Regions from separate parts of the Sporosarcina sp. FSL K6-1540 genome, predicted to be linked through region 1. Evidence: riboswitches for the same ligand, from Rfam matches in the RefSeq annotation. Region 1 holds a riboswitch; each other region holds the start of a gene.
What was found. Region 1 has a riboswitch for cyclic di-GMP ahead of MKY15_RS14355 (HAMP domain-containing methyl-accepting chemotaxis protein). Riboswitches for the same ligand answer to the same signal wherever they lie in the genome.

Region 1 (3,288 bases):
GTCAGATACATCCGCACAATATTTTAGTGCATTCACGCCATGGTCCTTCGCTTGTAGACGAACTGTTTCCGCCTCTTGATCGCTGCCAATATAGTTTATTAGAATATTTGCTCCCTGTTCAGCAAAAGCTAAAGCAATTGCCTTGCCTATCCCCATACTAGAGCCTGTAATGAGAACATTTTTACCGGTAAGCTTTAAATCCATTAATCTTCACTCTCCAATTTAAAGTTTGTAATTAGGGACTGCAGCTTCTCCGCAGTTTGGCCTAATGAAGCAGATGCTTCTTTCACTTCTTGCATCGACACCAATTGTTCTTGTGTAGCTTGTGAGACATTCAATGAAAACTCGGTAGATTGTTGAGATGTTTTCTTAATATTATTAACGGATGCGACTACTTCTTCAGAGGATGCAGAAATTTCTTGAGATGCAGCAGAAATTTCCCGGATTTGATCTGCGACTTCATCTGCAGATTGTACAATCCTTTTAAATATCTCGCCTACTTCATTCGTATAATCCATTCCCACTCTTACGTCTTCTTTTCCTTTTTCCATCACGGTTACAGAGGCATTAGAATCCGTTTGAATCATATGAATTAGTTGGAAAATCTCTTTAGCCGACTGAGATGATTGTTCAGCTAAACGCCTTACTTCATCTGCAACGACAGCAAATCCTTTACCATGCTCACCAGCTCTGGCTGCTTCAATAGCAGCGTTTAGTGCTAACAAATTTGTTTGCTCTGCTATAGCAGTAATAATGTTCACAATGTCGCTAATCTTATTAGAATTAGCATGTAAACCATTAATAGTTTCCTCTATTTGTTCTACAGATGTATTAATTAATTGCATTTGATCAATCACCTGTTGGACAACCTTATTTCCTTGTTCAGCAGCAATTGAGGCTGTCAGAGACGATTCAGAAGCCGTATTGGCTGAATCAGCGATTTGTTGTATGCCACCTGCTGTTTCTTCCATTGCAGCTGCTGTTTCTTCAGTCATCACCAAAGAAGTTTCAGCATTTTGAGCGATATTCTTCATTTCTTTCGAAACGTTTGTTGAACTAATATACGATTCTGTCGCATTCATAGTTAGCTGATTGGCTGATGATGCAACGTGATCAGATGTATTTCTAATGTTTAATATGACATGTTGCAAATTTGAAACCATTGTTTTTATCGATTGTGAAAGTTGTCCAACTTCATCATTTGTAATCTGGAGATCAACATCGTTCAATTCTCCATTTGCCACTTGGTCTGCAACAATGACCACTTTTTTAAGTGGTAATAGAAGCCGATCAATTGTAAAATACAGCAATACTAATAAGATTAAAATTCCGATTACTGCAATAATAATCTGTTTTGTAACACTTTTTTTAATGATGGTATCAATATAATCCGCAGAATAATCAATTCCTAACACTGCAATTGTATTTCCACTTTCATCTTTAAGAGGGCTGAAAACTGTTCGCCATGATCCGAATGAGTCCTCAAAAATGCTTGTTACCTCTGATTGATCATTTTTAATTGCGAGCTTTGCAGTATCTACATGGACAGGAGCAAGATCAGTAAACAATTCCCCCGCTTCATACGCTTCATTCAAATTTTCCGTATAGCCGATAGGAGTGACACCATTATCCTCCATCTCCCATATATAACTCCAAAACATGATTCCCTGTTCTTCCCTTATGCCATCCAAGGTACTTTGCATTTTCAAAAATTCAGGATCGTCTTCCCCTTGAACTTTCAATAGACCATCTATATCTTTGGAATCTAGGTTCATGGCTGTCAATAAGCCAACACTTTTTAACTCTTGTTCTAGGTCATTTTCTAACTGGCCGTTCAATTGAGAAATACTTTGTGTCGTTAGAACAGTAAAAAGTGCTAAAACAATAATAGAAACTGTAAGTAAAAGCTTATACTTTAATGACATGTTTTTAAAAAAACGCATAATAATTATTTCCTCCTCTTCAATTTTTGTATCTTTCTTTACACATAAAAAAAGGCCCATTTCACAATGAAATAGGCAAATAAAAAAACTAGACTATTATCTAGCGTTTCTTGAGCAGCTCAGCCGTCATAGTAATAATTACTTTAGACCTGTAGCTTTGCGTCCCTACTTTTCAGTAGGTTTGCCTATAACCATCAAAAAATATACCACATAGTCTAATAGATGGCAATATGAAGTACCAAAAGATTCATAGAGTAGTATAGTGACACCGCTTAATGTCCTGCTTTCAAAACACCCAAACTAGTATATAGTCATTGGTTAAAAAAGAAAAATAGTGCCTTTACTCCCCCGACCATATTTATTTTCCGCTGTTTTAAATTGTTACATCAAATTCTTTTCAAGGATAGCATTGCTGGAAATTTCAATATCAAAAGTATTCTCATTTCTGGCAACTTCAACCTTTATTCCTCCAGGTAAGAAGCAATGCCTGATATGCTATAGAAAGGTGCTGCTATGAAAACGCTATATAAAAATGCGAATAGCTTGCTCGACCTATCTATTTGTTTATCCTGTTTCATCAGATCTATCTTGCCCTTTTACTATTGAGCATTTTTACTTTTTTCCACTAACCTGTCCATTTGGTGCAATAAACAACAAATTACATAATTCAACATTTCAATAATCAATTTGTTGTTATTGCTTATCGTCAAAAATTATTTCTATTTCTGTTAAACAAAAGTTTTAGATACTGAAAATTTCACAACCATTTTTCCGTGCAAAATACTTTTTTGGCACCTGTATCTAACTTCACTCGTTTGCCAATAGCTAATGGATGCATTGGATGGGTGTGGCACGTATCGAACTCAGCTAAAATGGGAATATCCATCCCATCTAATTGCTCTATCAGTAAGTCCAATGGCTGCTTGCCAGTACCTAAATCATCATACTGTTCATGTTTACCTAAAATAATACCAGCAACTTTATCAAAAAAACCTTGCACTTTTAGCATTGCAAAATTCTTCTCAACAATTGAGGCATTTTTCATACAATCCTCAATTAATAAAATATCGCCTTGTTTAATTGTAGGGAAATAAGAAGAGCCAATAAATCCATACATCGAATTCACATTGCCACCTATTAATCGTCCTTCTGCAACACCACTATGTCCAGTCACCCACTTATTATTAAAAAGCGTTTTCTCTGTCGTTTTTTCTAACCAGTTCACAGGCTCATCAGACCAAAATGGAGACATTGGCACTTCATAAGGTAGCTCTGTCTCTTTCATAAAATATTGTTCGAAATATTGATAAGTATCATTTACTAGTGGTTCAAATTCACCGAACGA
Region 2 (3,288 bases), 1.1 Mb from region 1:
TATTATTTCGATTCTTGTAATAGTTTTACTGCTTAAGCTAATAGGCGTACTGTAAACAGTCACATTATCTTTAAACTAAAAGTCAGTGGTTTTTTTCCAGGTTCTGCTTCTATATCGCTTAGGTGCCTGGGGGAAGAAATTGATTTCGTTATGATAATATCTAGTCCTCTTCTTAATTTACTGCATATAATGGGTCTCCCATTTCCTCGTACTGTGCGTTAAAGTAACGAACTGTCAGCCTGCAAAAAGCCATTTGTGGTGCTTTCAAATTCCTGTAATAAATCCCTATCTGTGTGATCCTGCGTATTAGGCGCATTCATGAATTTCATAAATGCATATTCTTTAGTCCGTAGATTCGGTTCGGCCTCGTTTAGAATTTCATCCACACTTTCCGCTACAATGACTTCGATATACATTTCTGTTGCCTTTTTATAAGGAGTTGTCTTCAAGTCGTTTTCCTCCACGTTCACCGCTACCAAGCCTTAATGCTCGTTTTTATTACATTCGCAATAAAATAGTTTAATAAGTTTCCATCACATCTGCTACATATTTTGGTCGAACTGCGTACTACATTTTGATGGCTTTCACTGCATTTTCACTTTGCAAAAAAGCAAGAATCCTCAAGGAACATTGAATGTAATAAGCTAATAAAAAGCATAAAGAATATTAAGGTATAGCCAGTCATACATTTAATCAATGTTGTTGTTTGTAATAGATATCAAAGTATTACAGAGGGAGAATAGCTATGAGCGTTGAGTTTGTTTTAATGGCACCAACAGCTCTTCAAGTGTTTAAGGCAGGAGAGTCCAATCCAAAAAAAGTAAAGCGGATTGTTTATGGGCAAGCTACATCTGACGCAAATGGTATAGCCACACTTTATTTCACAGAAAACGGATTATCTAATGGTATTCCATTATTAACAACTATTGACTATGCTGTATCAAGCGTATATTCTACAAATCCTTCGATAAATGCAAGACCGAGAGTACAAATGCGAGAAAAGAATGTTGCTGCAAAATTCGTCTCTGCTAATGTCACAAATAATAGTAGTATAGTAGTACTAGGAATTAATGTATTAGGTTCAGAAAATCCAGTGAGTGGAATTCTTGTAGATTTTATGATTTTAGGTAGCTTTGATAGGTAAGAGAAAGCGACAATAATTTTGAAAAACGTGGATTAACAATGGTTGTTCGAAATTTCCGGGCATAAATCTCAAGATGACTGTGATAAAGACTGCTGATTATTTTTAATCAGTGGTCTTTTCTTTTCGGACAGCACATGTTAATAACCCACCTATTTGCCTACTACTCCTTTGTATTAGACTCTTTCATAAGATTGTTCTATCAAAGTATGTTAGTTTGTATATAGGCAAACTTATCGAAAGGTAAGGACGCAAAGCCAAGGGCCTAATACAACTATTTGTAATGGTAGCCGGTTACCAAGTGTATTGCTTTCTATCACTTGTTAAAAAGGATGAGGATCATTTTCAATAAATCAGTAATGCTCGTAGATGATTCAAAATTCATGAGAAATCTATTAAGAAAGATTATCGTAAGTAACGGTTATTATGTCGTAGCTGAAGCTGGGAGTGGAGAAGATGCTGTGCCTCTTTATAAATCACACTTCCCGCATATCGTTTTATTGGATATCACTTTACCAAATATGAACGGTATCGCTACGCTAAAAGAAATTAAGAAAATAAACCCCAATGCTCGTGTTGTTATGTGCTCAGCCTTAGGGACTCAAGATTTAATAATTGAGGCTTTAGAAAATGGAGCCGCAGATTTTATCGTGAAGCCTTTTTTTGATGGACTTATTACCCAATTAAATAAAATCTATTGAAAAACATAGTACACTAACATAAAAGACCAAGAAATTACGGTCTTTTTTTCATCTTAAATGTACAATTCGTGTTTACTCCATCACTTCCCCCGCCCATGCATCCAACCAATTTAATAAAATCCTAACGCGATTAACAAAGTCAAAATAATGAATGTCCATCCTTCAAACGAGGTCATTACTGTCGCCATAACTTCCAAGCCTCTTGCCTTTTCTCATACAACTCCCGCTGCAACAATGGCTCGTACACCACAACCTTGTAACGGGATGGCCACTCATTTAAAAACCTCGAAGTCAAATTAGCGAAAGCCTACAGTGACACATTCACTTTTCAAATTGGTGGAATATTTGGAGATTGTTTTCATTTAAACCCCTCATAAGCCTTGAGGCATAAGCATTGTTGCTACTATGAATTATTTCGTGCTAGACTAATCAGCCGTTTCGTACGTACGTTCTGCAGGTGTGATAATATGATAGTTTCAGCATCCAGGTACTAATCGACTATGCCACGCCGTTAAAGTAAAGTCGTAGGAAATCTTTTGAATTCGTGTGGTTGGGGGACATTCAGGGGGACACATTAAATGCGGACAGGCGCACGACTTATAACATAATAACAGCCACCTTCTCAATCGAGTTGGTGGCTGTTTTTTTACTCACTTTTCATTTCCCAGCTTTTCAAACAAGTGGTTGACTTTATCACACATTTCTTCAGTTTCACCAGGATCAATCTCTTGTCTATTTCTTTTTTAGTAATCAACAAGGTGTTTGCCCTTCATTTCCTCTTTTGCAAGAATAGGATACTACAGATGGAGGTGAAAGAATGAATTTTAATAACCACTTCTCTAATCGTAAATGTAGTAAATGTCACATCAGTCCATGTTCTTGCAAAAATATATGTAGAGTACCAAGAGTGTTCATGGGGCCAATTAGGGCTATCGGGCAGGCTGGCTCCACTAGTACTATCGGAGCCACATGCGGGTTATGCGAATACGGGTATATTTACAATCTAACTCCTCAAACGGTACCTATAGAAGCTGATGTTTTGTTTGATTCAAATGGATTAATGACACCTGGAATTGTGCATACCCTTGGAACCTCTCAAATTATGATTAACGTTCCGGGAGACTACGAGGTTACTTTCTCTGTATCAGGTACGGAACCTAACCAATTTGCACTGTTTTTAAATGGATCGCTGGTTCCCGGAACAGTCTATGGTTCAGGTGCTGGCACTCAGCAAAACAACGGGCAGGCTATTATTGCCATAGTAGCCAACGATGTTCTTACCCTTCGAAATCATTCTTCTGCTGCAGCAGTTGGTCTTGCGTCTGTGATAGGTGGTACACAAGCTAATGTAAATGCTTCTATTGTCATTAAGATGTTGAATCCCAATGCTTAGGTAGAAATTATTCGGTATAAAACATCTTGGTTTCACTGGATTTTAATACAGGC
Region 3 (3,288 bases), 2.1 Mb from region 1:
CCTTCGGTGTTAGCTGTTCGATATGCCTATCATTTTCAAAAGGGCTTTCCTTCGATTTTATCACCAAATCAAACACCCCTGGATCATAATACTTTCTACCTCTGCCGATAACTCCGAGGGCATGGATCAGTTCTTCAGGTAATGCCTCTTTTAATATATAGCCATCGACTCCTATTTCTTTTGCCTGTTTAAAGTCGTGCTCTTCCGTCGATGAAGTTAGCACAACAAATTTACAGGTTATTCCTTGTTGTTTCGCTTCTGTAATTAATTCCAAACCGGATTCATTAGCTAAGCGAAGATCCACTATAGCCAAATCAGGTATAGTGTCATGGAATAGAGTTAGCGCGTCCTTTCTATTTGCTGCTTCACCTAGGATTTCAATTGCTCCATCTATAGTAAGGATAGATGTTAATCCTTTTCTTACTAATGGATGATCATCGACAATAACAATTTGCATTAGCCAATCACCTGGACCTTCTCAAGTATTTTTGCGGTTGGAATTTCGATTTGTATTTCTGTCCCTATCCCGTGTAATCCATTTATCAAAAACGATCCTGCAAAAGTACTTACAAGACGTCTAATATTGAAAAGACCGATTCCTTTTTCCTGCTGGCCTTCGGAAATGTGCGAATTAATTCCGATTCCATTATCATGAATTTCCAATACAGTTTTCTCGTCCAGTATAGATAATCTGAGTTCAATAGCCGTGCACTGGCCATGGCGAACGGCATTTCCGCAAGCTTCACAAATAATTCTATAGATTGCTTGTTTTAGTTCGCTTGATAGTAAAGCTTCATCACCCGTTATCTGATAATCAATTCGTATATCACTTAACCGTGCATACTCGTCCAAATAATTCTTCAGCTGGACTAGAAAAGGCTTTTCACCATTCTTCGTCGAGTTGAGACCGTAAATAGCCAACCGTAGTTCCTTTAGTGTAGTGTTGGCAGATTGTGAAAGAAATTGATATTCATCATTCAACTCAGTACTTGTCATGCCTTTACTTTTTGTTTGTAAACTGTGCAGAGAATATACAATACCGACCAATCTTTGTGAAACACTGTCGTGAATTTCATTGGAGATACGATTCTGCTCCTTAATTACAATCATTTGCTCCTTCATTGAATCTGTATGAATTCTTTCGAGCATTATTTCACTAAGTTCGGCTAAAAACTCAAATGGGCGATTAAAGAGCAATGTTTCTCTAGACTCACTTGAACCGGAAATCTTAACTCCAATCACACCGGTAGTAGTGGAGGTTCTAATTACTTTCATACCGTACCAATCCTCGTTAATCTTACTGACAAACAGTTCTTTCTCCAGGCGTATAGTATTCCATTGTTTTCTTAGGCTAGTTTCAATGTGGGGATTACTCGTAGAAGATGTTAGGTAGCTATTTTGATGATTTACGTCGGTCAACCAAAAGAATGCTTCTCCACTATGTGTAAGCTTGATGATAGCTGCCATTATTTCATTCATTATAATTTGAGGGCTTGAATTATCCATTAGGTGGTACAGCGATATACCGTGCTTCAATGTATCTAGATAGGTATCATTCGTTTCGATTGGTTTATTAGTAGCGCATGCTTGTACCAAATCCAAAGCAGAAGCTTTCTGAGTGTATCCTTCTAATATATCAGCTAGAATCTTTCTGATTTTTGTCACACCCTCTCATTTCATAATAAAAACCCAATCAACTTGAACATAATGTCCAAGTGTAATTAGGTCGGTTGCACCAATAACTCCATACATCCAAGGTGCCCATATAGAGGATGTATTTCACAGTTTCCGTAAATTATATTCTTTTATATAGTTCAGTATAACCAAATTACATTGAATATGACGTCATCTCCTGCGGTTGAAGAGGTTCTTTTTTTTTGTTATTAACTTGTATTTTAGCGAATTAAGACTTTTCAGTTACTTGTTACCTATCAGTAAATCAATATTAAAGGTTACTTCTATAAGATAGAGCTATTACTTCCGAGTGAGCTATTCATTAACAGAAGTAGAAGTGAACTGGTACAAAAGTGCACCGACCCTACACTAAAGTAGAAAATCGAAGTAGACAATCGATATCAGAAAATCACTCTTTAGAGTGAGGATGCCCGCTAGGAATACTCCTATACTAAAAGTAGTTACAAAAATGGTAACGAGCCGAAAAAAGCATTGGAGGAGATTTCCATGAAAAAGTATGACACCTACTAAAGGGGTGTCAAGGATCACAACAGCTGCCAAACTATGAAAATGGTGCATGCAATCAAGGCTACTTTATCAGGTGAAAATGAACTCATACCTTAGAACGAAGAAGAAAATAATTTCTTCCAAGTCGCAGGGAAGAACAAAGAACAAGCATTCAATAAAAGCGAAAAAATACAAACTAATTGGAGGAAATTAAAAATGGGTATTAAACAGAAGCTAGCAATGGGTATCGCAACTGGGGCATTGGCTGTAAGTATGATCGGTGGAGGAACATATGCTTATTTCAACGATGTGGAAACAAGCACGAATACATTCGCTGCCGGTACACTGGATTTATCACTAAAGCCTGAAACAATTATCGATGTAAAAAACATTAAGCCTGGTGACTGGATGAATCGTGATTTTACATTGAAAAATGACGGCACACTCGACATATCCAAGGTATTACTTAAGACAGAGTATTCAGTAACAGACAAAAATGGTGATAATGTAGAAAACTTTGGAAGTCATATCCGAGTTAACTTCATGTGGAACCACGATAAATCAATCACGGGACCGTGGACTGGACTGGACAACGTGGTTTACCAAACAACTCTTGCTGAGTTACAGGGTATGACACCAGATGCCGTTGCAAATAAAGTCTTTGTCCCATACCTTGAAGAAAAAGGCGGTTTAAAAGCCGGCAATTCTGACACGCTGTCCGTACAATTCGAATTTGTCGAGAACGACAAAGATCAAAACGAATTCCAAGGTGATTCTTTAGAGCTTAAATGGACATTTGATGCACAGCAGACAAAAGGGGAAAAGAAATAACATATATCCCGGGAGGAGAGCACTTCTCCTCCTTCCTTTTATTTCATCAATCAACCAATGCTCTTCCTTATATATATTTCTCAACATATAACTCGATTTTATGTTTTGAGGAATATACGTAAGAAAAATCCAGTGGTAAAAAATCGAAAGGCGGGATCAGGTTGAAAACCAGCCGAAGGCGCAAACGTAGGAAAAAGCATCAAGGTCCATTTCTGACTTTAAAATTGGCACTCATATGTTATTTAGTCATCTTTAGCATTAGTTATATTTCGTCTG

Region 2: another riboswitch for cyclic di-GMP. It lies ahead of MKY15_RS19300 (response regulator); the one in region 1 lies ahead of MKY15_RS14355 (HAMP domain-containing methyl-accepting chemotaxis protein).
Region 3: another riboswitch for cyclic di-GMP. It lies ahead of MKY15_RS04285 (ATP-binding protein); the one in region 1 lies ahead of MKY15_RS14355 (HAMP domain-containing methyl-accepting chemotaxis protein).

The regions. Positions count from the first base shown of each region.
Region 1 is NZ_CP152018.1:3,028,132-3,031,419, reverse strand. It holds gene MKY15_RS14360 (3-oxoacyl-ACP reductase family protein) at 1-204, opposite strand, end outside; gene MKY15_RS14355 (HAMP domain-containing methyl-accepting chemotaxis protein) at 204-1,943, opposite strand; cyclic di-GMP riboswitch class I at 2,054-2,139, opposite strand; gene MKY15_RS14350 (S66 peptidase family protein) at 2,701-3,288, opposite strand, start outside.
Region 2 is NZ_CP152018.1:4,099,251-4,102,538, forward strand. It holds gene MKY15_RS19290 (hypothetical protein) at 219-449, opposite strand; gene MKY15_RS19295 (hypothetical protein) at 746-1,144, shown strand; cyclic di-GMP riboswitch class I at 1,358-1,443, shown strand; gene MKY15_RS19300 (response regulator) at 1,525-1,842, shown strand; gene MKY15_RS19305 (collagen-like protein) at 2,756-3,235, shown strand.
Region 3 is NZ_CP152018.1:960,817-964,104, reverse strand. It holds gene MKY15_RS04290 (response regulator transcription factor) at 1-457, opposite strand, end outside; gene MKY15_RS04285 (ATP-binding protein) at 457-1,665, opposite strand; cyclic di-GMP riboswitch class II at 1,718-1,799, opposite strand; gene MKY15_RS04280 (CalY family protein) at 2,398-3,012, shown strand.